4 regions of the Lelliottia nimipressuralis genome follow, and region 4 is predicted to be linked to each of the others. Evidence: predicted binding sites of a transcription regulator. Region 4 holds the regulator's gene; each other region holds the start of a gene.
What was found. Region 4 encodes Fur, which represses iron uptake genes when iron is present. Its sites were predicted from a motif close to ATAATAATGAGAACNACTATCAA; they were not measured.
Positions count from the first base shown of each region.

Region 1: the regulator Fur is predicted to act here: its motif matches at 4,814-4,836, upstream of zupT (zinc transporter ZupT).
Region 2: the regulator Fur is predicted to act here: its motif matches at 1,946-1,968, upstream of ACB496_RS12360 (TonB-dependent siderophore receptor).
Region 3: the regulator Fur is predicted to act here: its motif matches at 5,044-5,066, upstream of fes (enterochelin esterase).

Region 1 is NZ_CP167172.1:3,947,573-3,955,316, forward strand. Features, by position in the region: gene nudF (ADP-ribose diphosphatase) at 1-104, opposite strand, end outside; gene tolC (outer membrane channel protein TolC) at 307-1,785, shown strand; gene ACB496_RS18845 (DUF1190 family protein) at 1,945-2,610, shown strand; gene ACB496_RS18850 (glutathionylspermidine synthase family protein) at 2,613-3,773, shown strand; gene ygiD (4,5-DOPA dioxygenase extradiol) at 3,864-4,652, opposite strand; gene zupT (zinc transporter ZupT) at 4,849-5,622, shown strand; gene ribB (3,4-dihydroxy-2-butanone-4-phosphate synthase) at 5,655-6,308, opposite strand; FMN riboswitch at 6,414-6,564, opposite strand; gene ubiK (ubiquinone biosynthesis accessory factor UbiK) at 6,802-7,095, shown strand; gene hldE (bifunctional D-glycero-beta-D-manno-heptose-7-phosphate kinase/D-glycero-beta-D-manno-heptose 1-phosphate adenylyltransferase HldE) at 7,233-7,744, opposite strand, start outside.
Region 2 is NZ_CP167172.1:2,590,019-2,597,762, reverse strand. Features, by position in the region: gene emtA (membrane-bound lytic murein transglycosylase EmtA) at 28-639, shown strand; gene ACB496_RS12370 (flagellar brake protein) at 676-1,407, opposite strand; gene ACB496_RS12365 (GlsB/YeaQ/YmgE family stress response membrane protein) at 1,615-1,869, shown strand; gene ACB496_RS12360 (TonB-dependent siderophore receptor) at 1,988-4,090, shown strand; gene ACB496_RS12355 (alpha,alpha-trehalase) at 4,151-5,848, opposite strand; gene ACB496_RS12350 (carbohydrate porin) at 6,264-7,646, shown strand; gene ACB496_RS12345 (AraC family transcriptional regulator) at 7,658-7,744, opposite strand, start outside.
Region 3 is NZ_CP167172.1:1,219,927-1,227,670, forward strand. Features, by position in the region: gene ACB496_RS05660 (ABC transporter substrate-binding protein) at 1-880, opposite strand, end outside; gene ACB496_RS05665 (GNAT family N-acetyltransferase) at 1,094-1,816, shown strand; gene entD (enterobactin synthase subunit EntD) at 1,905-2,561, opposite strand; gene ACB496_RS05675 (TonB-dependent siderophore receptor) at 2,614-4,866, opposite strand; gene fes (enterochelin esterase) at 5,123-6,328, shown strand; gene ACB496_RS05685 (MbtH family protein) at 6,365-6,577, shown strand; gene entF (enterobactin non-ribosomal peptide synthetase EntF) at 6,574-7,744, shown strand, end outside.
Region 4 is NZ_CP167172.1:1,332,531-1,340,274, forward strand. Features, by position in the region: gene glnS (glutamine--tRNA ligase) at 1-1,461, shown strand, start outside; gene chiP (chitoporin ChiP) at 1,903-3,300, shown strand; gene chiQ (ChiQ/YbfN family lipoprotein) at 3,347-3,676, shown strand; gene fur (ferric iron uptake transcriptional regulator) at 3,783-4,229, opposite strand; gene fldA (flavodoxin FldA) at 4,524-5,054, opposite strand; gene ybfE (LexA regulated protein) at 5,212-5,499, opposite strand; gene ybfF (esterase) at 5,628-6,401, opposite strand; gene seqA (replication initiation negative regulator SeqA) at 6,585-7,127, shown strand; gene pgm (phosphoglucomutase (alpha-D-glucose-1,6-bisphosphate-dependent)) at 7,152-7,744, shown strand, end outside.

The sequences.
Region 1 (7,744 bases), 2.1 Mb from region 4:
CGGTAAAGTTCCAGTGAAAAAAAACCGCTATAAAGCGTTTCCCGTGCAATAATTTCTACATCGTTTTTAGAGAGCGTCACTGGCAACTTATCTGGTTTTTGCATGGCGATATCCTGGTCACAATTGTGTTGAAATCATGAATTTCAAGGCTGTTTGGCTGCCGTTTGACAGGCTATATGATAGATTGGTGCAAATTACCGCCAGATGGCACGTAACGCCAACCTTTTGGCGTGGATGATTCTGTTAGAATCGGCAATTATTTTTAATTAGATCAGCGCTAATACTGCTTCACAACAAGGAATGCAAATGAAGAAATTGCTCCCCATCCTTATCGGCCTGAGCCTGACGGGCTTCAGCGCGATGAGCCAGGCAGAAAACCTGTTACAGGTTTATCAGCAAGCACGTCTGGGTAACCCTGAGCTGCGTAAGTCAGCCGCCGACCGTGATGCTGCGTTCGAAAAGATTAATGAAGCACGTAGCCCGCTGCTGCCGCAATTGGGTTTAGGTGCAGATTATACCTACAGCAATGGATTCCGTGACAGCAACGGTGTGAACTCCAATGTCACCAGCGCCTCACTGCAATTAACGCAGACCTTGTTTGATATGTCCAAATGGCGTGCCCTCTCCTTGCAGGAAAAGAGCGCCGGTATTCAGGACGTAACCTATCAGACCGATCAGCAAACGCTGATCCTGAACACCGCTACCGCTTACTTCAACGTACTGAGCGCGATCGACTCGCTCTCCTACACCGAAGCGCAGAAACAGGCGATTTACCGTCAGTTGGACCAAACCACCCAGCGTTTCAACGTGGGCCTGGTCGCCATCACTGACGTGCAGAACGCCCGTTCGCAGTACGACAGCGTGCTGGCGAACGAAGTAACTGCCCGTAACAACCTCGACAACGCACTCGAATCTCTGCGTCAGGTGACCGGCAATTACTACCCAGAGCTGGCGTCTCTGAACGTTGATAACTTCAAGACTGACAAACCGCAGGCGGTTAACGCCCTGCTGAAAGAAGCTGAAAACCGTAACCTGGCGCTGCTGCAGGCTCGTCTGAGCCAGGATCTGGCGCGCGAGCAAATCCGCCAGGCGCAGGATGGTCATCTGCCAACCGTGGGGCTGACCGCATCGACGGGTGTTTCTGATACTACCTACAGTGGCTCAAAAACCAACACCACCCAATTCGATGACAGCAACCAGGGACAGAATAAAATCGGCCTGAACTTCTCTTTGCCTCTGTACCAGGGCGGCATGGTGAACTCTCAGGTGAAACAGGCACAGTACAACTTTGTTGGCGCGAGCGAGCAGCTTGAAAGCGCGCACCGCAATGTGGTTCAGACCGTTCGCTCTTCCTTTAACAACGTGAACGCCTCCATCAGCAGCATCAACGCTTACAAACAGGCCGTTGTGTCTGCGCAAAGCTCCCTGGATGCGATGGAAGCAGGTTACTCCGTCGGTACACGTACCATCGTTGATGTGCTGGATGCGACCACCACGCTGTATAACGCGAAGCAACAGCTCTCCAGCGCACGTTATAATTACCTGATTAACCAGCTGAATATTAAATCCGCGCTGGGTACGCTGAACGAGCAGGATCTGCAAATGCTGAACAGCACGCTGGGTAAACCGGTTTCAACAACGCCTGAAAGCGTTGCCCCGGAAAACCCACAGCAGGACGCCAGCGCTGATGGCTACAATGCCAACAGCACCGCCCCTGCCGCTGAGCCAGCCGCGGCACGCACCACCACAACAAATAGCACCGGAAACAACCCGTTCCGTAACTAATTGTTGAATAATCCCTCTCCCTTTCGGGAGAGGGTCACATTTGAACGTAAGCCAACGTAAAGATCCCCCCGAATCCCCCTCTGCGCTTCATTTTCGACCACTCATCCTCTATCCTGAGCCTTATTTACTTCGTTCTACCACTGGGTCCTGGAAGACAAAATGAAACGGACAAAAACGATCAATCACGCTTCGTTCCGCAAAAACTGGAACGCACGCCATCTCACCCCTGTCGCCCTGGCGTTCACCGCCGTATTTATGCTGGCAGGCTGTGAGCAATCCGATGAAACAGTCTCGATGTATCAGAATGCCGATGACTGCTCGTCAGCCACCGGTAAAAGCGCGGAATGTACCACTGCCTATAATAATGCTCTGAAAGAAGCAGAACGTACTGCGCCGAAATACGCCACCCGTGAAGACTGTATCGCCGAGTTCGGTGAAGGTCAGTGCCAGCAGGCACCGGCTCAGGCTGGCATGGCACCTGAAAACCAGGCGCAGGCCCAGTCCAGCGGCAGCTTCTGGATGCCGCTGATGGCAGGCTACATGATGGGCCGCATGATGGGCGGTGGAATGGGCTTCCAGCAGCAGCCGCTGTTCAGCTCCAAAAATCCATCCAGCCCGGCCTACGGTAAATACACCGATGCGAGCGGCAAAAACTACGGCGCGGCGACGCCTGGCCGTTCGATGACGGTTCCGAAAACCGCGATGGCGCCAAAACCTGCGACCACCAGCACCGTGACGCGCGGTGGCTTTGGCGACTCCGTGGCGAAACAAGCGACCATGCAGCGTAGCGCGACAGGTTCCACCACTCGCTCAATGGGCGGCTGATAATGGAACGAGTCAGTATTGTCGAGCGCCCGGACTGGCGCGAAAAAGCCACCGAATATGGTTTCAACTTCCACACCATGTACGGCGAACCGTACTGGTGTGAAGATGCCTATTACAAGCTCACCCTCGCCCAGGTCGAAAAACTGGAAGAGGTGACAGCCGAGCTGCACCAGATGTGCCTTAAGGTGGTGGAAAAGGTGGTTGCCAGCGATGAGCTGATGACCAAATTCCGCATTCCAAAGCATACCTGGGGTTTTGTACGTCACGCCTGGCAGACCCACCAGCCTTCACTCTATTCACGCCTCGATCTGGCGTGGGACGGCGTAGGCGATCCTAAGCTGCTGGAAAATAACGCCGATACACCGACCTCGCTGTACGAAGCGGCGTTCTTCCAGTGGATCTGGCTTGAAGATCAGGCGGCGGCGGGCAACCTGCCGGAAGGCAGCGATCAGTTCAACTCCTTGCAGGAAAAATTGATCGAGCGCTTCGCTGAACTGCGCGAGCAGCACGGATTTAATTATCTGCATCTGGCCTGCTGTCGCGATACCGTTGAAGATCGCGGGACCGTGCAATATCTGCAGGACTGCGCAGCCGAAGCGGAAGTGGCGACTGAGTTCCTGTATATCGAAGATATCGGTTTAGGCGAGCGCGGCCAGTTTACGGATACGCAGGACCAAGTGATTAGCAATCTGTTCAAGCTCTATCCGTGGGAATACATGCTGCGCGAAGTGTTCTCTACCAAGCTGGAAGACGCGGGCGTGCGCTGGCTGGAACCGGCCTGGAAGAGCATTATCTCTAACAAAGCGCTGCTGCCGATGCTGTGGGAGATGTTCCCGAACCACCCTAACCTGCTGCCGGCGTATTTCGCCGAAGATGATTATCCGCCGATGGATAAATACGTCATTAAGCCGATCTTCTCCCGCGAAGGGGCGAACGTTTCCATTATTGAAAACGGTAAAACCCTCGAAGCGGCCGAAGGCCCGTACGGCGAAGAAGGAATGATCGTGCAGGAGTTCTATCCGCTGCCGAAATTTGGCGAAAGCTATGTGCTGATTGGCAGCTGGCTTATCAACGATCAGCCTGCGGGGATTGGGATTCGCGAAGATCGCGCGTTGATCACCCAGGATCTGTCGCGCTTCTATCCGCATATTTTTGTGGAGTGATGGATTTGCCGGGTAGTGGCTTCGCCTTACCCGGCCTGCAAAATCGCATGAACCTGAAGCCCGGTAAGCGCAGCGCTACCGGGCTTTTCGTTAGCCAATTTGCACCGACAGCATACTCAAACTGCCCATCTCGATGCCCTCCACCGGCACGGTCACCGGTTCACTGCCGTCCCACGCGCCCAGCACGTACAGCAGCGGCAAGAAGTGCTCCGCCGTTGGATTAGAGAGCGAACCGCCCTCGTGATCCAGATAGTTCACCAGCGGATGTTCTTCCGCAGGTCCTTGCCAGGTGAGATTGGCTTTTACAAAATCATTGAACGACGTCGCCCATGGGTATGGCGTGTTTTCACCGTGCCAGCGGGCCGTGCGCAGGTTGTGCACCACGTTACCGCTCGCCACCAGCATGATGCCTTCATCGCGCAGTTTTGCCAGCTTGCGACCGATCTCAAGATGCCACGCCGCCGGTTTGGTGCTGTCGATGCTCAGCTGCACCATGGGGATATCGGCATCCGGATACATTTTGATCAGCACGCCCCAGGAGCCATGGTCGAAGCCCCAGGCCTCTTTATCCAGCGTCACCGGAACAGGCGCCAGCAGCTCCACCAGTTGTTGTGCCAACGCTGGCGAACCCGGTGCAGGGTAATGGGTGTCATACAGCGCCTGCGGGAAGCCGCCAAAATCATGAATGGTTTTCGGTGCTTCCATGGCCGTGACGCCGGTGCCGCGCGTAAACCAGTGTGCAGAGATCACCACGATGGCCTTCGGACGCGGCAACGTCTCGCCCAGGTGACGCCAGGCACGCGTATAGACGTTATCTTCCAGAACGTTCATCGGACTACCGTGGCCCAAAAACAGTGCTGGCATACGAGAAGAAGTCATGGTGATATCCTTACATAGGGTGTTTATTTAATGTCACTACATTACCCGCTATCTGCATAACAAGAACTCAGATAAGCGTGATGAAGATCTTCAGAAAATTTGAATGTAAGAAATATGTAAAGCCGGGAATGCCCTCTCGCTTTGCAGCAGATTAGTCATTAACATTAATGAGAATCATTATCATAAGGAGCATTGAATGTCAGTACCCTTGATTCTGACGATACTTGCGGGTGCCGCCACCTTCATCGGTGCCATTCTTGGCGTGCTCGGACAGAAGCCTTCGAACCGCGTGCTGGCGTTTTCTCTCGGCTTTGCCGCCGGGATTATGCTGCTGATCTCCCTGATGGAGATGCTGCCTGCGGCACTCGGCACCGAAGGGATGTCGCCGGTTCTCGGCTACGGCATGTTCGTCGTGGGCCTGCTGGGGTATTTCGGTCTCGACCGGATGTTACCCCATGCGCATCCGCAGGATCTGATGCAGAAAAGCGTCAAACCGTCGCACGGCAACATCAAACGCACGGCCATTTTGCTCACTCTCGGCATCAGTCTGCACAACTTCCCTGAAGGCGTCGCCACCTACGTGACGGCGAGCAATAACCTCGAGCTGGGCTTTGGGATTGCGCTGGCGGTTGCGTTGCACAATATTCCTGAAGGACTGGCCGTCGCTGGCCCGGTTTATGCTGCGACAGGCTCAAAACGCACGGCGGTCTTTTGGGCCGGGATTTCGGGTCTGGCGGAGATATTAGGCGGCGTGCTGGCGTGGCTGATTCTGGGCAGCATGATCTCCCCGGTGGTAATGGCCGCAATTATGGCTGCGGTGGCGGGGATTATGGTCGCGTTGTCCGTAGACGAACTGATGCCGCTGGCGAAAGAGATCGACCCTAACAACAACCCCAGCTACGGCGTGCTATGTGGAATGTCGGTGATGGGATTAAGTCTGGTACTACTACAAACAGCAGGAATTGGATAAAAAAAACGCCGGGATAACCCGGCGTTTTTTATTTAGCTGGCTTTACGTTCATGTGCCTGGCGGTAGGCCACCAGATCTTCGATGGTCACCACAGCCATATTGTGTTTCTTCGCAAACTCGATGCACTCTGGCGCACGCGCCATGGTGCCGTCATCGTTGGTCAGTTCACACAGCACACCCGCAGATTTAAAGCCTGCCAGCGTCACCAGATCGATGGTCGCTTCAGTGTGGCCACCACGCGTCAACACGCCGCCCGGCTGCGCGCGCAGTGGGAAAACGTGGCCAGGACGGTTCAGGTCTGATGGCTTAGCATTATCCGCGGTGGCGGCACGCACGGTCGTCAGGCGGTCAGCAGCAGAAACGCCGGTGGTCACACCGTGCGCGGCTTCGATGGTCACGGTAAAACCGGTACCGAATGCGCTGGTGTTGTTTTCGACCATCATCGGCAGATCGAGCTGTTTACGACGTTCGTCGGTCAGACAAAGACACACGATGCCACTGCCGTGACGAATGGTCAGCGCCATCTGTTCAACGGTCATGGTTTCAGCGGCGAAAATCATATCGCCTTCGTTTTCACGGTCTTCATCATCGAGAACCATCACACCGCGATGTTCACGGAGTGCGGTAAGAGCAAGCTCTACACGGTCAGTAGAGGTGCCAAAAGCGGAAAGTAGCGTCTGATTCATGGTAAAAAAACCTCATTAAAATTATGGTTACCAGAATCAGGGCAGTCTTAGGAGCACCGCGTAAGCGGTAAAAAAATAACGTGAGCGGGCCTTGCCCGGCTTGATCGTTACTCTCTCCCATCCGGACTCTAACCGTCGGCTCCGGAATTACACCGGATCTGCTGACCTTTGAGTTTTCACCCAAAGCGCTCGCGGGCTTTCAGCGCAAGGCTGATTTACCGCCGGTGGGGAATTTCGCCCCGCCCTGAGAATAAGCGAGATAACTATAACGCTATTGATTATGCTGGGCAATGCATAAGCATCAAACAATTCTGGATTTGCATTTCATCATCCAAATTGCCTGGGCGTTGGCGGCCCCCTCCAACCCCGTTCACATCGTTAACGTGACTTTGGGTGGATTTCACGCTTACCGCATCGCAAATGATTTTGTGCAAAAGATCGCGGGTAACGCGCTACAATGTTCGCTAACACCTTCTGATCAAGGGAAACGACCATGATTGACCCGAAAAAAATTGAACAAATTGCCCGTCAGGTTCATGAATCTATGCCGAAAGGTATTCGTGAGTTTGGCGATGACGTCGAGAAGAAAATCCGCCAGGTGCTGCAGTCGCAGCTGACGCGTCTTGATCTGGTGAGCCGTGAAGAGTTCGACGTGCAGACGCAAGTGCTGCTGCGCACCCGTGAAAAGCTGGCGCTGCTGGAGCAACGCCTGACCGAGCTGGAAAACCGCAGCCAGCCCGCAGAAGTGAAACCGGCACCGGCGATTCCGCCCGTCGACGAAGCATAAAAAAGCCGGGTGGCGCCTGCGCCTTACCCGGCCTGCAAATCGGAAAACAAAACGGCAACCTCAGTTGCCGTTTTTTGTATTTGCACTCTCACTGTGGAGAAGATTAAGTGAGAGCATCAGCCCGCACCAATCCCATTTTACTGGCTGTCTTTCTGGATCTTCTTAATGATGTTGGTGGTGGAACACCCGTCCTCAAAATTGAGCACCATCACTTCGCCGCCGTTGGCCCAGACCTCTTCACTCCCCGCAATCTGCTCCGGCTTATAGTCGCCGCCCTTCACCAGCAGATCCGGCAGAATGCCAGCAATCAGACGCTGTGGCGTGTCTTCTTCAAAAGAGACCACCCAGTCGACCGCTTCCAGCGCGCCGAGCACAATCATGCGCTGCTCCAGTGGGTTCACCGGACGCGTTTCGCCCTTCAGACGTTTGGTAGACGCATCGCTGTTCACCGCGACAATCAGACGATCGCCAAGCTTACGCGCATTCGCCAGATACGAAACGTGGCCGGCGTGCAGAATGTCGAAGACGCCGTTGGTCATGACCACTTTCTCGCCGCGCTTGCGCGCCGCAGCCACCGCAGTTTTCAGCTCGTCTTCGCTCATCACACCAAAACCGGTATCCGCACGTCCGCGTACCGCATTTTCCAGCT
Region 2 (7,744 bases), 1.3 Mb from region 4:
CGATGATCGGCTATAAGGATAGATGACGTGAAATTGAGATGGTTTGCTTTTTTGATTGTATTGCTGGCGGGCTGTAGTTCAAAACAGGATTATCAAAATCCGCCGTGGAACCCGGAAGTCCCTGTCAAACGTGCAATGCAGTGGATGCCGATCAGCGAAAAGGCCGGGAAAGCGTGGGGCGTCAGTCCGCGACTGGTGACGGCCATTATTGCAGTCGAGTCCGGCGGCAACCCGACGCTGGTCAGCAAATCAAATGCAGTGGGCTTAATGCAATTGAAAGCCTCCACCGCCGGGCGTGAAGTCTACCGCTACATGGGCTGGAGCGGGCAGCCGTCCACCAGCGAGCTGAAAAACCCGGAGCGTAATATCTCCATGGGTACCGCATATCTGAGCATTCTGGAGCACGGTGTGCTAAAAGGCATCGAAGATCCCGAAGTGATGCAATATGCGCTGGTGGTGTCGTATGTGAACGGGGCGGGGGCGCTGCTGCGAACCTTCTCGTCGGATCGCAAAAAGGCCATCAATGAGATCAACGGCATGGACAAAGACGAGTTCTTTGAGCATGTGGTGAACAACCATCCGGCACCACAGGCTCCACGCTACATCTGGAAAGTTCAGAAAGCGATGGACGCCATGTAATGCCCTGGCCGGGCAGCGAGATGCTGTCCGGCGCCTTCAGAGAACCTTATTCGCGCGTTCTCGCGCTTCTCGCTCTAACGAGAAGATAATACGTTGAAGCTCCCTTTCGGCCCCAGGCCCGACATTCAGAAAGCGAAAACTGAGTCGTGGTGTGGTGATGGTCTCATTTTTGCTGTCCACCACTTTGCGTTCGCTAATGGCAATCAGTTGCGCATCGAAATAAAAACGCCCCCAGCCGCCCATATCCAGTTCGATTTGTGAAAAACGCATCCCTTCCACCAGTCCGTCCGGTCTTGGTGTGTCCATCAGCGCGCCCATCCCGCCGAGCGACAGGTCGAACAGGCGAAAGCGAATTTCTTTCTTGTCCGGCATTCTGGCCTTACAAAAATAGGAAGGATGCAGCGGGGCGTTAATCCGAAAATATTCCCGACGCTGGACAAACCACAGGCTCTCCGGCAGCGGGGTGATAAAAGCGGGCAGATTGAGATAATCACCTTGTTCCACATGAGGCAGGACAAACTCAACCTTTGCCCCTTTGGTTTCCGCCATCACAGAAAGATTTTTTGCGCGCAGTACCGCCCGGTTTTCATACTCCTGGCTACCGAGGTCGATGACCAGACGCTCCGGAGTGGCTTCCAGAATCTTACTGATAAACTGGTTCGACGCCCAGCTGATGCGCACCGGCACTTCGCCCTTGTGCAGGTCGCGTAATACCCCTAATACAGCCAGCGGATTTTGCTTCAGGAACTGCTCACTGTAATTACTCACGCCGAATGGCTCCTCGGTTGTCTGACGGACTGTCCCTGAAGTATCGGCAATGGGCGTCAGAACTTAATACAAACCGGTGATTTTTTTTCAAAAATGAGAGGGAATTAAGTCGGTGAGAAAAAACGGTTTTAGCGCGGTGACCTATACTTAAGTCACTTGCGCGAAACATTTTCAGCGCATGCATTTCATCTGCAAGAGGGCATCGCTATGGGTATTATCGCCTGGATTGTTTTTGGTCTTATCGCCGGCGTGATCGCAAAATTCATTATGCCGGGGCGTGATGGTGGCGGCTTCATTCTGACCTGCGTGCTGGGGGTTATCGGTGCGGTTGTCGGCGGCTGGCTGGCGACCATGTTTGGCGTCGGCGGCAGCGTCAGCGGATTTAACCTGCACAGCTTCCTGGTGGCGGTGGTCGGTGCCATCGTCGTCCTTGCGATTTTCAGACTGCTCAGACGCACATAAACCGCTAAAAACGCAAACGGCTCTCCCTGAGGGCCGTTTTTTTTGTCCGCATATTGCTTTGTTAATCGAAATGAGAATAATTGTCGTTCTTTATATCATCTAATAATAAGACGACACTATGAACACCTCGCGTTTTGCAGTATGTGCGTTGGCAGGCGCGGTCACACTGGCGTTGCAGACTTGCGCGTTTGCGGAAGAATCAACCATTCTCGTGACCGGATCGGAACAGGGCAGTCAGCTACCTGAGTGGACGAACAGTGCCACCAAATCAGCCGTTGCCGAGAGTAAAACCCCACAGGTCATCAACACTATTTCCGCCACGGAGATCGAACAGCGTCACGCGAATTCGGTCAACGAAATCCTGCGCTATGCGCCGGGCGTGTCGACGGAAGTGCGCGGCAATACCTCCTATATGAGTGAATATAAGATCCGCGGATTCACCGTCGAGCAGGAGTATTACAACGGTCTGCAACTGCCCTACAATGTCACCGGGAACACCAAAGCGCGCATCGATCCGCTGCTGATCGAGAGTGTGGACATCCTCAAAGGCCCCGCCTCTGTGCTGTACGGTGGCGGCTCGCCGGGCGGGCTGGTCAATATTCAGGGCAAAAAGCCGCAAAAAACCGCGCAAACGGAAGTGGGCTTCAACACCGGGACGCGCAATCTGAAAGAGGGCTATCTCGATTCCACCGGGCAGATTGCCGACAGCGACTGGGACTATCGTCTGCTGGGCAAAGCGACGGAAGGCGACGATCAGCCGCACACCACGCGCACGGAAAACTACCTGGTGGCACCGTCCGTGACCTGGCAGCCAGACAGCAAAACGCGTCTGACCCTTGATGCGCTCGCGCAAAACAGCCCGAGCCTGACGCCGTCCAACCCGCTTCCGCTTTCGTATCTGCGTTCCAAATATGCCGATCGCCGCGATTATGCAGGCGACGAATGGAGCGGCTTCAAACAGCGCCAGTGGATGCTGGGCTACAGCTTTGAACACCAGTTTGATAGCGGCTGGGGCTTCAGTCAGAAAGCGCGCTACTTCGACGTGGATACGCACCAGCGCAGTATCTACTCCACAGGGCCAGGCGCAAACGTGTACGAGCTAAACCGCTTTGCTTACACCACCGACGAAGACCTGCAGAGTTTCAACATGGACAACCAGGTCACCAAAACGCTGGAACTGGGCGACTGGAAGCACCATTTGCTGGCAGGCTTCGACTACCAGAAGCTCAATTCCCACTTCCACTATCGCTATGCGGCAAATACGCCGGGTATCGATATGCGTTACCCGGACTACACGCAGGTCAACGACGGTTCGCTCGGTCTCTACACCGCGCAGAAAAATCGCCTGAGCTATCAGCAAAACGGGTACTACCTGCAGGATCAGATCGAATTCGGCGGGCTGAATCTGCTCGGCAGCCTGCGCTACGACGACTATCGCTCCGTCACCACCGACTATCTGCAAAACGGTGACAAAGCCTGGGTATCGCAGGATCGCGTCACTAAACGTCTGGGGGCGTTGTACGCCTTTGAAAACGGTATCTCGCCGTTTATCAGCTACTCCGAAGGCTTTGCGCCCGTTTCACCGCAGGGCACGCTGACCGCTAAAGACGTCAAGCCAACCACCAGTAAACAGGTGGAGGGCGGGGTGAAATACCTGCTGGAAGAGTACGCGACCACCTTTACCGCGTCGGTGTTTAACATTCGCCAGAAAAATGTGGTCACGACCGATCCGGGCTTCCTGAACTATCGTCAGACCGGTGAAGTGGAATCGAAAGGGGCGGAGTTGTCTGCCGTCAGTCGTCCGACGGATAACCTGACGCTGATCGCCAATTACGCCTACACCCACGCGATCAACACGGAAGATGACAAATACCAGGGGAAACGCCCGACGCAAGTGCCGGAAAACGCCTTTAACTTGTGGGGAGACTATACCTTCGACAGCACGCCGCTGAGAGGGCTGAACCTCGGCGCAGGCGCACGCTACACCGGGCCGATGGAGATCGCGCCGACCAACGATCAGGGTAAACTGGGCGGCACGACGCAGTACGATCTCGCCGCCTCTTACCAGATGGGTGAAGTTCTGCCGTCGCTGGCCGGGCTGACCCTGAAAGCCAGCGCGCAGAACATCACCAACAAAGAGACGTTTACCTGCTACGACGCGACAAACTGCTGGATTGGCCGCGATCGCACGGTTCAGGTGGGGGCGAGCTACAGCTTCTGATTTTCCTCTGATGTCTCACCCTCTCTTGCGTGAGAGGGTGAGAGCACCAGCCGCACAATCCTACTGCGCGGCACTCTTCTGCACAGGCGCCACATCATCGTTCGCCGCAGGCTGAGTCGCCGGCAGGCTGTCGCACGGTTTCTCTTTCGGACAGACTAAATCGAGCATTTTCAGCGTCACGCCGTTGGTCCAGCCGAAACCGTCCTGCAACGGATACTCACCGCCGCCTCCGCCGGTGCCGGTGGTCGACACATCATATTTCTCTACCAGCTTCTGCTCGCGGTCGTAGGTATGCTGCACGTTCGTCAGGAAGCGCCAGGTGACATCCATCGCCACTTTCTTATGACCGTAGTTTTGCAGCCCTTCGGCCGCCACCCACTGCAATGGTGCCCAGCCGTTTGGCGCGTCCCATTGCTGGCCGCTGTTGATGGTGGTGGTAGTCACGCCACCCGGTTTCAACAGGCGTGACGCGGTGGCACTCGCCACTTTATCGGCCCGCTCTTTAGAGGCGGCGTTGACATACAGCGGGAACAGGGCGGCGGCAGTCAGCTGATTACGTACCTTTTTGCTCTTCAGATCGTAATCGGCGTACCAGCCCTCTTTGTCGTTCCACAGGTGGCTCTCGATCGCTTTTTGTCGCGCGTTGGCCAGGGTTTCATAGCGGTTTGCGCGCTCGGTATCACCCGATTCCTGGCTGGCCTTGGCGAGCAATTTTTCCATTTTGAACAGCAGGGCGTTCAAATCTACCGGCACAATGCTGGTGGTACGAATGGTGCCAAGTTTTTGCGGATCGTCCATCCAGCGGGAGCTAAAGTCCCAGCCGGAGGCGGCAGCGGAGCGCAGGTCACGGTAGATTTCCGTCGCCGGACGGTTCGGGTTGTTTTTGGCGGTGGTCACGTCATCCAGCCAGGACTCCGGACGCGGCGTGTCGCGATCGTCCCAGTAGCGGTTCAGAATCGCGCCGTCATCCAGTTTCACCACCCGCTTGTTGGCCTGACCCGGCTGCAGCGTCTCCACGCCCTCCATCCAGTAGGTGTACTCTTTTTCCATCTGCGGCAGATAGGTTTTCAGCGCCTCTTTATCGTGCGTGGCGAGCAGTTCGACCATCAGGGAGAAAAACGGCGGCTGCGAACGGCTCAGATAGTAGCTGCGGTTGCCGTTGGGAATATGGCCCCAGGTGTCGATCTCATAGCCGAAGTTGGCCACCATATCGCTGATTTTGTCCCAGTGATCGCTCTCGGCCAGCCCCAGCATGGTGAAATAGCTGTCCCAGTAATAGACTTCACGGAAACGTCCACCCGGCACCACATAAGGTTTCGGCAGCGGCAGCAGCGAATCCCACTTATCGGCTTTATCGGTGGTGCGCGTCAGCACCGGCCACAGGCCATCAATATGCTCGCGCAGGCTCTGTCCGGCAGGCGGAACGTATTTTTCGCCTTCAGCGGGAAGGGTAAAATTCATCTCGACGAAATGGCGCAGGTCAAATCCGCGTTGCAAATGCTGCATACGGTAATCCGCCAGAATCATCAGGGGATCGCTTTTCGGCACCGCGTCGGCGAAGGTTTTTTGATCGGGGAACAGCTTAGCGCTTTGCACATCACTGAACAGGGGACCGAGCAGAATATCCGGCGACTGTTTTTGTGTGGAAGGTAACTCATCAGCGAAGCTCAGTGCGGCGACGCTCAGCATCGCGCCCCCCAGTGCCACACGCAGCGCCAACGGCAGGCGTGCAGGACGGCGCATTTCAGTTCTCGTCATCGGTTTTTCTCCTTTTTATTCTCGCGAGCAGCGTCGCCGCTGCCGTCAATCACCTGAAAACCTTAGACGAATATGGCCGTTTTCGCGTGTCGAATATCCCATTTTTCGCAAAACCAGACTCTTTACCCACACAGAAATAATCAGTAATAAAGCGTTAATATATATCTACTGTTTATTGTTTTTAAATTCTTAATAGGTAGTGTGATTGAATAAGCCTGAATGAATTAAGGCTCTCACTAATTACAAATGTGATCGCGTGCATTATTTATTGCCGTTTTAATGAAGAAACACTTCTTAGCGATCACATAAATTAAAAAACATAATTAACGGATGAAAAAACGTAATGGAACCGTCGGTCACAATTAGGCGAAATATCGCTGTTTATTGGCCGCAGTAATTCATCAGGAAGGAATCCATGAGAATAAAGTTGATTGTGTTAGCCGTCAGCGTAATTTGCTCGGCGGGAGGATATGCTGCGCACCACGCGCCCACTCTGGAAGAGAAACTTGCACAGCTGGAAGCACGTCTGGAAAAGGCTGAAAGCCGGGCGGAGAAGGCCGAAGCGCAAATTGAGCAATTACAGCAACAGCAGACGGTCGTCGCTAAAACAGAGCCGACCGTGACGGTGGAATCAGCCGAGCCGGTCACCGCGTCGTCATTACCGAAACTGACGCTTTCTGGCTACGGTGATATTAAATTTTACGGCGACGTCGAATTTAACATGGATGCGGCCAGCAGGAGCGGTGCATTAACGTCGATAAAAACCAGTGCGAATAAAGACTGGGCATCGGGAAATAATGAACGCTGGGATATTAACGGGCGACTGCTGTTAGGCTTTGACGGTTATCGTCGAATGGATGACGGTAATTTTGCCGGATTCTCAGTGCAGCCGCTGGCAGATCTCACCGGCAAAATGAATCTCGATGATGCCGTATTCTTCTTCGGCAATGAGAATAACTGGAAGATCAAAGTCGGGCGTTTTGAAGCCTACGATATGTTCCCGCTCAATCAGGATACCTTTATCGAATATTCCGGGAATACAGCCAACGATCTCTACAGCGACGGCTACGGCTATATCTACATGATGAAAGAGGGCCGGGGACGTAGCGACAGCGGTGGCAACTTCCTGATGAGCAAAACCCTGGATAACTGGTATTTCGAGGTCAACACGCTGCTGGAAGACGGCAGCACGCTGTTCGTCGACAAGCAGTATCACGGCATCAATCTCGATAACGACAAAAACGTGGCCTATATCCGCCCGGTCATCGCCTGGCAGAGCGGACGCTTCTCAACGGCGGTGGCGATGGAGAGTAATCTCGTCAACAACGCCTACGGCTATCGCGATGCGTCAGGGCAGTGGGTCGATCAGTCCGATCGCACCGGTTACGGTTTCACGATGACCTGGAATGGGCAGCAAACCGATCCGCAAGACGGCGTTGTGGTGAACCTCAATACCGCTTACATGGATGCCACGGATGAAACCGATTTTACCGCGGGGACTAACGCCCTGTGGCACAACATCGAGCTGGGCTACATTTACGCCCACAACGAGGTGGATAAATTCAACTCCGCGAATGTGTACGATAACTGCGATAACGACTGCTGGATAACCGATCCGGGCGATTACGATATTCATACCCTTCACGCGTCGTATCTCATCCCGAACGTGATGAATATGAAGAACTTTAATATCTATCTCGGGGCGTACGCCTCCTGGGTGGAGGCGCATCCGAATAAGGGCGCTGATAACAACGACGATCGCTACGGCGGCCGCGTTCGCTTTAAGTACTACTTCTGACGCCTCGCCAGTCAGACCTCTTCGGGGGTCTGGCTGGTTTCCCGCAGGGTTCCCGGCGCATGGCCGACGATGCGTTTAAACGCCCGGCTAAAGGCCGC
Region 3 (7,744 bases), 110 kb from region 4:
TAGCGCTGTTTCCGGCGTTAAACACAAGATAGTTCTGCTCGGCAGACGGGATGCTTAACACCTTCACACCCGCTTTACCTTCCAGCGCGCTGATTTGGTCAGCGCCCAGATCGCGGGCCACATCCGCATCACCTTGCTGAATCAGCAGACGGCGAGAGGCCGGGTCCGGGACGTTTTTAATAATGATGCTTTTGAGCTTCGGTGCGCCGCCAGGGGCGGTGTCGTTAGCTTCCAGCACGATGGCCTGATGCGGCTGGTAGACGCGCATTTTGTACGCGCCGCTGCCCGCCGAGTGCATTTTCAGCCAGGTATTACCGAAGTCGTTGTCTTTCACATTCGCTGAAACCAGCTTTTCATCGACGATAGAGGCAATCGGCGTGGAGAGAATATTCAGCGCCACCGCCGGGCTGACGTCAGCCGTCCAGTGCAGTTGCAGCGTGTGGTCATCCACTTTTTTCAGCTGGCTGGCGATATTGCCCGGCTCCCAGCCCAGCACGTTCAGAATAAAGGCCGGGGATTTGTTCAGTGTGATGGCGCGGGTGTAGGAGAAAATCACATCTTCCGGGCGCAGCGGGTTGCCGGAGGCAAATTTGGCGTCAGGCTTGAGTTTGATGGTCAGGGTTTTCGCTGCTGCGTCTGCTTCCCAGCTTTCCGCCAGAATTGGGGAGATTTTTGCCGGATTATCGCGGTCGGGCTGCACCAGACGCTGGTACAGGCTCGGCACGGTCTGGATGCTGGAAAGCTCGTTGGCTTCCGCGGGATCGAGGCTGACGATATCATCAAGCCCCTGAGCGACAACCAACGTATTCGGCGGAGTAGCGGCGTTGGCGGCGGCTGACAGCGCGGCCAATACCAGTAACGGCAGCAGTTTTTTCGTCATAGCGATCCCTGAAAGAAAATGTGTTGTGATTGTTTTTGGCATCGCTACGTTAGGCCTGCCGTGAAAATCCTCAAAGTCTAAATTCTGCTTTGCTTATGCCATGGGGATATAACGCATGCAGATTGGCTATTAAGCGCTTTCCTACACGCAGGGCTTTTCGCCTGCTTTTTGTCCTGATATAACAATTGCATTACATATCAGGGAGTCGCGGGCGTGCCGGAAATTAATCAACATGGTCAAGTCGTAAACGATATTGTTCCCCACTGGAAAGGTGCTTCGGTGTTGCGCCGCACGCCGCTGAACGGGCGATTCTGCCGTCTGGAGCCGCTGGACGCCACGCGGCACGCCGTGGATCTGTTTGACGCGTACGCTCTGGGCGATGACAGCGACTGGACGTGGCTTGCCAGCACACAGCCGGAGAGCGTCGACGCCACCGCTCACTGGCTGTTGGGCAAGGTGATGGACGATGCGCTGGTGCCTTACGCGGTCATTGATTTACGTTCAGAGCGTGCGGTTGGCGTGGTGAGTTATATGGCGATTGAGCGGCTGATGGGGTCGGTGGAGATTGGCCACGTGACCTGGTCGCGTAAGATGAAAAACTCTCCCATAGGAACGGAAACGGTCTGGCTGTTGCTACAAAATGCCTTCGAACATCACTACCGCCGCGTGGAGTGGAAATGCGATTCGATGAATGTGGCGTCGCGGCGCGCGGCAGAGCGGCTGGGGTTTGTCTGGGAAGGGCGGCTGCGGCAAAAACTGATCCGCAAAGGGCGCAACCGCGACAGCGATATGCTTTCCATCATTAATACCGAGTGGTCGGAGCGCGACGCCGAGCTGCGCGCGTGGCTGGCGGCGGAGAACTTTGACAGCGAAGGGCGGCAGATCCAGCGTCTGGAAGCGTTCAGGCAAGGGGTTGCGGAGGATAGTCCCCGCTAAACTGCGCGGTCGGCTCCATGCTATTTAACGAAGAAATAAATAGCGGGTTTTGAAAGTAACAGGGAAGGCGGGTTAACGCTGAGGCGAATTATTCGCAGAGCAAAGTAATGACGCCGACGTTTTGCTGGCACCAGTGAAGGTGAAAAGCGTGGTTGTGCGAAAAACCGGCCAGCGGGCGAGCCAGCGACAGGGTGATCGTGCTGCGAGTCATCGCCGTCACGCAGGCGCTGTCAAAACCCATATAGGCGTTAACGCGCGGGAACAGGGCTTTAAACAGGCTCTCTTTGGCGCTGAAGACCAGCGTCAGGGCGAGGGCAAACGGATATCCCGCGCCTAGCAGAACACGCTTTTCCTGCTCGTTGATAATCCCGTCCTGAATCTCTACGGCTTCCTTTTCTGCAATCAGCGCTTCGCAGTCAATCCCCACCAGCGCGGTGTCGCGGCGCACCGCCAGCGCCAGCGCCTGGGTGCCGCTGTGAGAAATACTGCCCGCAAAACCGGTTGGCCACAGCGGTTCGCCGTTCGCGCCGATACCGGGCACCGTGGTGATGCCAAAGGGCTGGAGCGCCTGGACGGCGGCGATGCGTCCGGCGAGGTGTTCCGCTTTGCGTTTGGCAGAGGCGTGGTTGAGGTCGGCGTGATGGGGCAGCCAGAGCAGATCGGCGTGATCAAAGGTGGAGGGATCGAAATCGATGCGGTGAAGCGAGACGCCGCCGAGTGTCAGCAGGCTGTGTGTGGTGTGCATCGGTCCCCCTGATAGAAAAAGCCCCCTTCGATGGAAGAGGGCTTACAGTCTATCAGAAGTGGGTGTTAACGCTCATGTACCAGGTACGACCCGGTTCGTTGTAGGTGTAAGCACCTGCACCGTACATGTACGCGCCCGTGGTGGCATTCCCGGTGGTCTGGGCATTACCTGCACGCCACTGGCGTTTGTCGAAGACGTTATCCACGCCGCCGGTCAGGCTGACGTATTTGGTCACGTCCCAGGTCGCGCTCAGGCCCACGATGCTGTACGGGCTGACTTCGTCTTTTTCAGACCCGCTCACCGGCTGGCCTTTGTAGTTGTATTTCTTCGGCTGCTGCTTGCCGTACCAGGTGAAGGTCGACTGCACCGACACATCCTGTTGTACCTGCCAGCTCAGGGTTGAGTTCAGCGTGTACTCCGGGATGATCGACAGACGATCGCCGGTCTCTTTGTTCTTACTTTGCAGCATGTAGGTGATGTTGTTGGTCCAGTTGACCGCATCCGTCACCGGCACGTTTAAGGAGCCTTCCAGCCCTTCTACGACGGCTTTCGGCACGTTTTCCCACTGGTAAATATCGGTGGAGACTTTGCCGGTAGAGGTCTGGCCGATTGGCGCATAGCCCGCTTCGATTTTGTCGCGATAGTCGTTACGGAACCAGGTTGCACCCGCCAGCCAGCCGTCGCGTTTCCACTCGAGGCCAATTTCTTTGTTGATGCTGGTTTCGGCTTTCAGATCGTCGTTACCCATCATGTAACAGCCGACGCCGTCGCCGCTGGCGTAGCAGCCCTGGCCTTTGCTGTAGAGCAGGTAGTTCGGGTTGGTCTGGTACAGGCTCGGCGCTTTATACGCACGGGCGATACCCATCTTCAGCGTGAAATCATCCCCCAGACCTTGCGACAGGTTCAGGGACGGGCTCCAGTTGTTGCCCACGATAGTGTGATGATCGAAGCGCAGCGCCGGGGTCAGCATGGTGCTGTCGGTCAGCTCCATGTTGTTTTCGGCGAACAGGGAGAAGATCTCCGCCTTCGAGTACGGGCTACGATCGTCGCTCATGCCAGGGATCGCGCCGCCCTGCTGGGTCTGAGAGTTAGAGGCGTAATCCTTCATGCGCTGCTGGTTCCACTCGGTCCCCAGAGTCAGGTTCTGGTTGACCAGGAAATCGAACGGCAGGTTAACTTCGCTGTGCAGGGTGACGTCGGAGAGATCCGTATCGGTAAATTTGTCGCTGTTGAACAGCCCTTCCAGACCGCCCGCCAGCCCTTCGCCTAGACGCGAGTTACGGGTGTGCTCGTATTGCGCCCAGTTGCTGGTGGTCACGCCGTTATCCCAGCCGCCGTTCCAGGTCACCGCCCAGTTCTGGCGGTAAATACGGTTGGTCTCTTTGCCGTAATTCTTCTTCACCAGCCCGTTCGAGCTGTTGTCGTTGTTGGTGTTCTGGGTATCGCCCGCGTAGAGGTTATTCTGGCGGCTGTAGCCCGCTTCAAATTCCAGGGACTGCATTGGCGCGAAGTCCCAGCGCACCACGCCGTTGATATCTTTGTTTTCCACGCCTTCACGACCGGCCGGCAGGGTATCGGCATACATTCCGGTACGGTCGGACTGATGGCCCTGGTTGATATCCCATGCGTCGGCCTGGGTTTTGTCCAGATTACCGAACATACGGAAGCTGAAATCGCCGCCCAGCGGGCCGCTCAGGCTGAAGTTGGTGCGCTTGGTGGAGCCTTCGTCTTTATGCTCCGGCGCGTTCAGATAGGTGTTCCACGAACCATGCCACTGGTTGTCGAATTTCTTGGTGATGATGTTCACTACGCCGCCCGCTGCGCCGTTACCGTAGCGCGCGGCCGCCGGGCCACGAATGACTTCGATGCGCTCGATCATCTCAGGCGGTACCCAGCCGGTGTCGCCGCGCGTATCACGCTCGCCGCGCCAGCCGAGACGGATGGAGTTACGGCTGGTGACGGGTTTGCCGTCGATCAGAATCAGGGTGTTTTCCGGGCCCATGCCACGAATATCAATCTGGCGGTTGTTACCGCGCTGACCGCTGGTAGAGTTACCGGTCAGGTTAACGCCTGGCATGGTACGAATGATTTCGGCCACGTCGCGAGCGGGAGGATTTTTACGAATTTCATCAGCCGTGATGGTTGAAACGCCCGGCGCCTGCAGGTTTTGCTCGGCGGCGGTGATCACCATAGTATCTTCGTGCGCGGCACTGCTGGTGGTTTTGTCGTCTGCCATGGCTGGCATGGCCACGCCGTAAATCCCCAGATTGACCAGCAAGGCCAGGGAGTGAATCTTCTTATTCATTGTACGTCCTGCTTTTCGTTGCCGCGTCCCCTTGGCTCCATTCCCTAACGGGAGAGGAGGCGGCATGAATTATCACCGGCACGTTGCGTAAGCAGCCCTGTCCTCGAGCGCACACAATGCGTGGCATGGTTATTTTATGAGCGCGCTTCCCACAGCGCGGGCACTACGCTATTGCAAATGCAAATAGTTATCAATAATATTATCAATAATTTTTGTCATATAACAAAAAAGACGCGAAAAACATGAGGTTAAACGGGTGACGGCGCTAACAACGGGAAGTGATGCCTGGTGGCAGTCAAAAAAAGGGCCGGAAGCGGTCCGCGAAGGGGATAATTATCGTGTCACTTTCTGGTGGCGCGATCCCGGCGGAACGCAACTAACCTCGACGGTGCAGCGGGTGTGGATCTACATCACTGGCGTCACGGATCACCATCAAAATGCGCGTCCCCAGTCGCTCACGCGCCTTCCCGACACCGACGTCTGGCAGTGGCAGGGGGAATTCAGCCCTGAGTGGCGCGGCAGCTACTGTTTTATTCCCTCCGATAATGCCCAGGATTTCGACCAAACCGTCTTCACCGCCGACGCGCCCGATCGCATGGCGCTGCGTGAGGGCTGGCGCAAACTGCTGCCAAATGCGATTGCCGATCCGCTGAATGCCCAGAGCTGGCGCGGCGGACGCGGCCATCCGGTGTCGGCGCTGGAGATGCCGAATGCGCCCGTTCAGCCTGGATGGAATCATCCCGAAACGCCGTTTTCTGCGCCGCACTGCATTCAGTGGCACAGCTCGCGTCTGGGGAATGCGCGCCGGGTGTGGATCTTCACCACGGGCGAGGAGAGCGCAGCCGAGCGTCCGCTGGCAATTCTTCTCGACGGCCAGTTTTGGGCCGAAAGTATGCCCGTCTGGCCTGCCCTGACGGCGCTCACAAACGAGGGGCAACTGCCTCCTGCGGTCTACGTGCTCATTGATGTGATCGACACCGCCCATCGCAGCCGCGAGCTGCCCTGCAACCCCGATTTCTGGCTGGCGGTGCAGGAAGAATTACTCCCGCAGATTCACGCCATCGCGCCGTTCAGCGCGCGAGTTGACCACACGGTCGTCGCCGGGCAAAGTTTTGGCGGCCTGTCCTCTCTGTACGCGGGGCTTAACTGGCCGCAGCGTTTTGGCTGCGTGCTCAGCCAGTCGGGTTCCTACTGGTGGCCGCATCGCGGCGCGCAGCAGGACGGGCTGCTTATTGAACAACTCAAAGCGGGTGAAAAATCCGCGCAAAACCTTCGCATCGTTCTTGAGGCGGGCCAGCGCGAGCCGCTGATTTTCCGGGCCAATCAGGCCATTTACGCCCAACTACAACACACACAGCAGTCGATTTTCTGGCGTCAGGTTGACGGCGGACATGATGCGCTTTGCTGGCGTGGCGGGCTGACGCAGGGGCTTATCACCCTCTGGCAGCCACTCATTCACTAACGCCAGGCAGGCGATTTTTTTCGACAGGAGTTTGGTATGGAATTCAGTAATCCCTTCGACAATCCGCAAGGGCAGTTCTCTGTGTTGCAAAACGAAAACGGTCAGTACAGCCTGTGGCCCGCGCAGTGCGCACAGCCTGCGGGCTGGCGTGAAGTGTGCGCCCCGCAATCCCAGGAGGCCTGCCAGCACTGGCTGGCAGAAAACTGGCAGACGCTGATCCCGTCCTTTTTTGCCGAGGAGAACGTATGAGCACGCATCTTCCTCTCGTGGCCGCCCAGCCGGGTATCTGGATGGCAGAACAGCTCTCCACGCTGCCTAATGCCTGGAGCGTGGCGCACTACGTTGAACTGAAAGGCGAAATTAACGCGCCGCTGCTGGCGAAAGCGATTGTCGAAGGCATGATGCAGGCCGACACGCTGCGCACGCGCTTTAGCGAAGACAACGGCGAAGTGTGGCAGTGGATCGATGACGCCATGACGTTCGCCGAGCCGCAACGGGTCGATCTGCGCGACAGCGCCGATCCCCATGCCGCCGCCGTGGCGCTGATGGAGGCTGATCTTCAGCAAAACCTGCGCGTCGAGAGCGGCCAACCGCTGGCGTTTCAGTGCCTGATTCAGGTCGATAATCACCGCTGGTACTGGTATCAGCGCTATCACCACTTAGTGGTTGATGGCTTCAGTTTCCCGGCGATTACCCGCCAGATTGCCGCCATTTACGCGGCCTGGTCGAAAGGCGAGCCTACACCGCCCACGCCGTTCACACCTTTTGCCGAGGTGGTGGAAGAGTATCAGCGCTATCGCGACAGCGACGCTTTTCAGCGCGACGGCGCATTCTGGGCCGAGCAGCGTAAACAGCTACCGCCGCCTGTTTCGCTCTCCCCCGTGCCGTTGCCGGGGCGTGCTGCCACGACCGATATTTTACGCCTGAAGCTGGTCGCCGATCGTCGCGCATTCAGCCAACTGACGGCCTCCTGCCCGCAGGTGCAGCGCACGGATCTGGCCCTCGCACTGGTGGCCCTGTGGCTCGGGCGTTTAACCGGACGCATGGACTACGCGGCGGGCTTTATCTTTATGCGTCGCATGGGATCGGCGGCGCTCACCGCCACCGGCCCGGTGCTGAACGTGCTGCCGATGGCGGTCAACATTAACCCGCAGGACACGTTGCCGGAGCTGGCCCTGCGCCTGGCGAATCAGCTGAAAAAGATGCGCCGCCATCAGCGTTACGACGCCGAGCAGATTGTGCGCGACAGCGGTCGTGTCGCAGGAGACGAAGCGCTGTTTGGCCCGGTGCTGAACGTGAAGGTCTTTGATTATCAGCTGGATATTGATGGCGTTGAGGCTGTCACCCATACGCTGGCGACCGGCCCGGTGAACGATCTCGAACTGGCGCTGTTCCCGGACGAGCAGGGCGGTTTGA
Region 4 (7,744 bases):
AACCCGGTAAAAGAAGACATCGAATACGTTGAGTCCATTAAGAACGACGTGCAATGGTTAGGCTTCAGCTGGTCTGGCGATATCTGCTACTCCTCGGACTACTTTGATCAGCTGCACGCTTACGCGATTGAACTGATCAACAAAGGCCTAGCCTATGTTGATGAGCTGTCTGCAGATGAAATCCGCGAATACCGTGGCTCGCTGACTGCGCCGGGCAAAAACAGCCCGTTCCGCGATCGCAGCGTCGAAGAGAACCTCGCACTGTTCGAAAAAATGCGTGCCGGTGGCTTCGAGGAAGGTAAAGCCTGTCTGCGTGCGAAAATCGATATGGCATCTCCGTTCATCGTGATGCGCGATCCGGTGCTCTACCGCATTAAATTTGCCGAACACCATCAGACCGGCAACAAGTGGTGCATCTACCCGATGTACGACTTCACCCACTGTATCAGCGATGCGCTGGAAGGCATTACGCACTCTCTGTGTACGCTGGAATTCCAGGACAACCGTCGTCTGTACGACTGGGTACTGGATAACATCACCATTCCTGTGCATCCGCGTCAGTACGAGTTCTCTCGTCTGAATCTTGAGTACACCGTGATGTCCAAGCGTAAGCTGAACCTGCTGGTGACCGACAAGCACGTTGAAGGCTGGGATGACCCGCGTATGCCGACCATCTCCGGTCTGCGTCGTCGCGGCTACACGGCGGCCTCTATTCGCGAGTTCATCAAACGTATCGGCGTGACCAAGCAGGACAACACCATTGAGATGGCCTCTCTGGAGTCCTGTATTCGCGAAGATCTGAACGAAAACGCCCCGCGCGCAATGGCGGTTATCGATCCCGTTAAACTGGTCATCGAAAACTACCCGCAGGGTGAAAGCGAGCAGGTCACTATGCCTAACCATCCGAGCAAGCCGGAAATGGGCAGCCGTGAAGTGCCGTTCAGCGCGGAGATCTGGATCGATCGCGCCGACTTCCGTGAAGAAGCGAACAAGCAGTACAAACGTCTGGTGCTGGGCAAAGAAGTTCGCCTGCGCAACGCGTACGTGATCAAAGCTGAGCGCGTAGAAAAAGACGCGGAAGGCAACATCACGACCATCTTCTGCACTTACGACGCCGAGACCCTGAGCAAGGATCCGGCGGACGGACGCAAAGTGAAGGGCGTCATTCACTGGGTCAGCGCGGCACACGCACTGCCGGTTGAAATTCGTCTTTACGATCGTCTGTTCAGCGTTCCTAATCCAGGCGCAGCAGAGGATTTCCTGGCGACCATCAACCAGGAATCATTGGTCATCAAACAGGGCTATGCAGAACCTTCCCTGAAAACAGCCGAAGCAGGCAAAGCATATCAGTTCGAGCGTGAAGGTTACTTCTGCCTCGACAGCCGTTATGCAACCGCTACCAAACTGGTGTTTAACCGTACCGTCGGTTTGCGTGACACCTGGGCCAAGATTGGCGAGTAAGCCTGGTCAATGAGAGACAAACGCCGCATAACGCGGCGTTTTTTTTGCTTATCGATCATGCTTTTACTTTTCGCGTCTATTTTTAACATTAAAATTACACGTCAATGAGCTGCTACTTATTTTTTTTAATAAAGTTTCGCGTAACGTGAAATAAGCGAAATTAAAGTATGTAAGCGCTATCAATTATCATTACCTACTGAATTTAACCATTTTTTTCTGATTAAGCCTTGTCCCGAGTGATATGTTTCAAATCACTACCAATTATGTGCACTTCGTCATAATCCTGCATTTTGCCCACTGAAAAGCGTTGATAATTCGCGTCACGAAAAATAGTCTAAAGGCGGTAGTTAATTCGAGGGTATTACAGACTACCCCTGACCATTTGGTCTTTTAGATTTTTCGCCGTTTAAGGCGCTTTTATTCGTCAAAGAGGAACAATCTATGCGTACGTTCAGTGGCAAACGTAGTGCGCTGGCGCTGGCTATCGCCGGTGTGACAGCAGTGTCGGGATTTATCGCGGCTCCGCAGGCTCAGGCAGCAGGCTTTATTGATGATTCAACGCTAACGGGCGGTATCTATTACTGGCAACGTGAGCGTGACCGTAAAGACGTCACCGAAGACAAATATAAAACTAACCTTTCTCACTCCACCTGGAACGCCAACCTGGATTTCCAGTCCGGTTATGCCGCTGATATGTTTGGCCTGGATATTGCCGCGTTTACTGCCATTGAAATGGCGGAAAACGGCGATAGCGCACACCCGAACGAAATCGCATTCTCCTCCAGTAATAAAGCTTACAAAGAAGACTGGTCGGGCGATAAGAGCGGTATCAGCCTGTATAAAGCGGCGGCCAAATTTAAATACGGTCCGGTATGGGCGCGCGGCGGTTATATTCAGCCAACCGGCCAGACTCTGTTAGCTCCGCACTGGAGCTTTATGCCGGGTACTTACCAGGGCGCAGAAGCCGGGGCGAACTTTGATTATGGCGACGCTGGTGCGTTGAGCTTCTCGTACATGTGGACCAACGAGTACAAAGCGCCGTGGCACATCGAGATGGACAAGTTCTACCAGAACGATAAAAAGACGCGGGTGGAATATCTGCACTCACTCGGCGCGAAATATGACTTCAAAAATGATCTGGTACTGGAAGCGGCATTCGGTCAGGCAGAAGGTTACGTCGATCAGTACTTCGCCAAAGCCAGCTACAAATTCGATATCGTTGGCGGCCCGCTGACCACCAGCTATCAGTTCTACGGTACGCGCGACAAAGTCAGCGATGGCGGCGTAAACGATCTGTATGACGGCACCGCATGGCTGCAGGCTCTGACCTTCGGCTACAAAATTGGTCAGGTAGATTTGCGACTCGAAGGAACTTACGTTAAAGCGGAAGGGCAGCAGGGCTACTTCCTGCAGCGTATGACGCCAACGTACGCCTCGTCTAACGGTCGTCTGGATATCTGGTGGGATAACCGTTCTGACTTCAACGCCGACGGCGAAAAAGCGCTCTTCTTCGGCGCGATGTATGACCTTAAAAACTGGAATCTGCCGGGCTGGGCGGTGGGCGCATCTTACGCCTACGCATGGGACGCGAAGCCAGCTGACATGGCGACGCCAGATGCCTACTACGATCCAAACTATCGTCTGAAAGAGTCTTCATACAGCCTGGATGCAATGTATACCCTGCAGGATGGTCGCGCCAAAGGCACCATGTTCAAACTGCACTTCACGCAATACGACAACCACTCCGATATTCCGAGCTACTCGGGCGGTTACGGCAACATCTTCCAGGATGAGCGTGACGTGAAATTCATGGTTATCGCACCTTTCACCATCTTCTGATGAACGATCTGGCGGGATCACTCCCGCCGGAATGGAGACCGACATGTTGAAGAAAATCGCATTCGTTGCTGTGCTGGCCGCAGGGCTGACCGCCTGCGCGCAACCTCAGGCGCAGAAAGAAGACTCTCGCCTGAAAGAGGCTTACAGCACCTGCATTAACACCGCTGAAGGCTCGCCGGAAAAAATCGAAGCCTGTCAGAGCGTACTGACGGTGCTGAAGAAAGAGAAAGCCCATGAGCAGTTCGCGACGCAGGAAAACATCCGCGTGATGGATTACCAGGCCTGCATTCAGGCGCGTAAAACCGGTAACGATCAGGAAGTGGCAAAACGTTGCGATCAGATCTGGAAAGAGATCCGCAGTAACAACGCACAGTAATTCGTTGTATTCAGCGCCCGGCCGCGAAAGCTTGCCGGGCGTTTTTGCATTTATTGCAGGCAAAAAAAAAGCCAACCGTCAGGTTGGCTCAGAGTTTGTAACACGATTATTTGGTATCGTGTGCATGCTCGTTTTCGCGGCAATCGCCTTCAGCACAATGACCATACAGGTACAGGCTATGGTTGGTCAGACGGATGCCATGTCGGGTGGCGATTTCACGTTGACGTGCTTCGATGGAGTCATCGCTGAATTCAATCACCTTGCCACAGTCGAGGCAGATCAGGTGATCGTGATGATGCTGTTGCGTCAGTTCAAAAACGGATTTACCGCCTTCGAAATTATGGCGGGTGACAATCCCGGCGTCATCGAACTGGTTCAGAACGCGGTATACGGTCGCCAGTCCAATCTCTTCGCCCATGTCGATCAGACGTTTGTATAAGTCTTCCGCACTGACGTGATGGTTGTCCGGCCCTTGCAGAACTTCCAGGATTTTTAAACGAGGAAGCGTAACTTTCAGGCCAGCCTTCTTTAATGCGGTATTGTTGTCAGTCATGCGGAATCTGTCCTGTTGCTAAACGATTCACTTCCTTAGAAGAAGTGACAGAAAATGCAGTTGGGATAATGCGTCTCATTATAGAACTGCCATGCCTAAATGAAAACTGCAAGTCTCAAGCAAAGTATGCTTATAAAAACGTGGTATCACCAACAAACTTGTTGGATGGCATCCACTTTAACCCGGGGACATTGTACAGGTATGAACACGAAAGTTAAAAATTTGTAGCAATTATTTTAATCGGTATTATCTATCAATGAGGTGCAACGTAGTCAGTTGCACCTCATCACTGCATTACGCGTTCAGGATGTCGTCGAGGTGCAGCTCTTCGCGGATCTGTTTTACCCACTTGTCGACGCGCTCAGCGGTCAGTTCTGGCTGACGGTCTTCGTCGATAGCCAGGCCAACAAAGTGGTCGTCATCCGCCAGGCCTTTAGAAGCTTCGAAATGATAACCCGCCGTTGGCCAGTGACCGACGATTGCCGCGCCGCGCGGTTCAATGATGTCGCGGATGGTGCCCAATGCATCACAGAAGTATTCCGCGTAGTCTTCCTGGTCGCCGCAGCCGAAGAGGGCAACGAGTTTACCGTTGAAATCCACTTCTTCCAGCGTCGGGAAGAAATCATCCCAGTCACACTGTGCTTCGCCGTAGTACCAGGTTGGAATGCCAAGCAGCAGAATATCGTAACCTTCGAGATCCTCTTTGCTGCTCTTAGCAATGTCATGTACGTCGGCAACGTCTTTACCAAGCTGTTTTTGAATGTTTTTTGCGATGTTTTCGGTATTACCGGTATCGCTGCCGAAGAAAATGCCGATGATTGCCATGAGTGAAATAACCTCTTGAAACTTAATGGTATGGTGGCGCAAATTGTCCACGGATAAGGGCAATCATAGCAGAACAGGGAAGTCTGCGGAAACAGCTATCACGCGGGACTGCACTCTGTGCTACATGAAAGGGACAATTGAGGGGATTTTCAGACGATCACCTGGTGCTGCGCCATGCCTGAAGCTGTGCCATCAGCATCTCTTCAATCAGCTCGCTGCGGCTGATCTCGCGGGCATCGGCCAGTTCACTTAAGGCGTCGGCGGCCTCCGCGTTGAGTTTCAGCTCGACGCGTTTAAGCCCACGACTTTTGTCGCGTTTCAGCTGATTGCGCTTATTGATGCGCAACTGTTCATCACGCGAAAGCGGATTGGTTTTTGGTCGTCCCGGTCGACGTTCAGTCGCGAACAGATCTAGTGTCGTGCGGTCCGTTTGTTCTTTGGCCATGATTCAGAAACTTCGGGGAAAACGAGCGGCCCTGCTATTGCCGGGGCGATGAGCGCGACATCATACATCACGGATACCTGCACGCCAACGACTGGTAGCCTGCGGGCAACCGGTCGCTGGCTTTTTAATCAAATCGCTTTATCAGAGAGATAGCGACGGATCGCCCGCAGCACGGCTTCGGGTTTTTCAGCGTGAACCCAGTGCCCGGCTCCGGCGATCACATGCGCACGCGCCTGTGGGAATTGCGCCAGCAGCGTATCGCGATAGGCATCGGTGACGTACGGAGAATTGCCGCCGCGAATAAACAGGGTAGGGTGTGGCCAGGCCGGAACGGTCTGCCAGCCGACAATCTGAGGATACTGATCCCACAGCACCGGCACATTAAACCGCCATGCGCCATCGACGAAAGATTTCAGCAGGAACTGCACCACGCCTTCTTCATCCAGATGTTCACGCATGATGGCTGCGGCCTGCTGGCGTGTAGACACGCCGGCCTCGGTCACGGCATTAATCGCCGCAAAGATCTCGTCGTGGCGACGCACGTCATAATCCACCGGGGCGACATCAATCACCACCAGCTGATCGATACGCTCCGGTGCCAGCGCCGTCAGGGCCATCACCGCCTTGCCGCCCATGGAATGGCCAATCAGCGTCGCTTTTTCAATCTGATTCGCATCGAGAGTATCCAGCAGATCCTGGGCCATCGCGCTGTAAGTCATCTCCGGGCTGCGCTCGGAAAGCCCGTGGTTACGCATATCCACCTGCAAAATATCGCGATCGGTCACCAGATCGCGGGCCAGCACGCCCAGATTATCCAGGCTGCCAAAGAGGCCATGAACCAGTACGATGGGAGAATTATTGTTCGGCGATTGTGCAGATTGCGCTCGGCTATTCAATTTCATGGCAAAGTTCTTTTTTTACGTATGTCAGGTTAGGGTATTATGTTGACCATTCTGCCGCCCGGCTGCAAGGTTCCAGTTTAATCTGACTTTTGCCGCCACCCAGGTTTGACCCTATCCGCGGTTGGGATTAGCCCTTATAATCCCAACGACTTGTATTCAGATAAGATATTGCACTGGATTAAGATGAAAACAATCGAAGTTGATGATGAGCTCTATCAGTATATTGCCAGCCACACGCGACATATTGGCGAGAGTGCATCAGACATTTTACGGCGCATGCTGAAATTTTCCGCCGCCTCACAGCCTGCAACTCCGGTTTCTAAAGAGGTTCGTCAGCCAAATGTGGTCGCGGAAGCGAAAACAGTGGCACCGGTGAAAGACAAAGTACGCGCGGTGCGTGAACTGCTGCTTTCCGACGAATACGCCGAGCAGAAAAAAGCGGTTAACCGCTTTATGCTGGTGCTGTCTACACTCTATTCACTGGATAACAAAGCGTTTGCTGAAGCCACTGATTCGCTTCATGGCCGTACCCGCGTTTACTTCGCGGGCGACGAACAGACGCTGCTTGCCAACGGCAATCAAACCAAACCTAAACATGTCCCTGGTACGCCGTACTGGGTGATCACCAATACCAACACCGGACGCAAATGCAGCATGGTCGAACACATCATGCAGTCGATGCAATTCCCGGCGGAATTGATTGAAAAGGTTTGCGGTACCATTTAACCCTTGCACAGGAAGGACCAGGCAATGGCAAATCACGATCGTGCGGGTCAGCCTGCACAACAAAGCGATTTGATTAACGTCGCTCAACTCACCGCGCAGTACTACGTACTGAAGCCGGAAGTGGGCAACGCAGAACACGCAGTGAAGTTTGGTACGTCTGGCCACCGCGGCAGCGCGGCGCGCCATAGCTTTAACGAACCGCATATTCTGGCCATTGCTCAGGCCATCGCGGAAGAGCGCGCTAAAAATGGCGTGACCGGTCCGTGCTATGTCGGGAAAGACACCCACGCGCTGTCCGAACCGGCGTTCATTTCCGTGCTGGAAGTGCTGGCAGCGAACGGTGTGGATGTCATCGTGCAGGAAGACAACGGCTTCACCCCGACGCCTGCGGTCTCAAACGCGATTCTGGTGCACAACAAAAAAGGTGGCGCGCAGGCTGACGGTATCGTCATCACCCCTTCGCACAACCCGCCGGACGATGGCGGTATCAAATACAATCCACCGAACGGTGGCCCGGCTGATACCAATGTCACCAAAGTGGTCGAAGACCGCGCCAACGCGCTGCTGGCTGACGGCCTGAAAGGCGTAAAACGTATCTCTCTGGATGCGGCGATGGC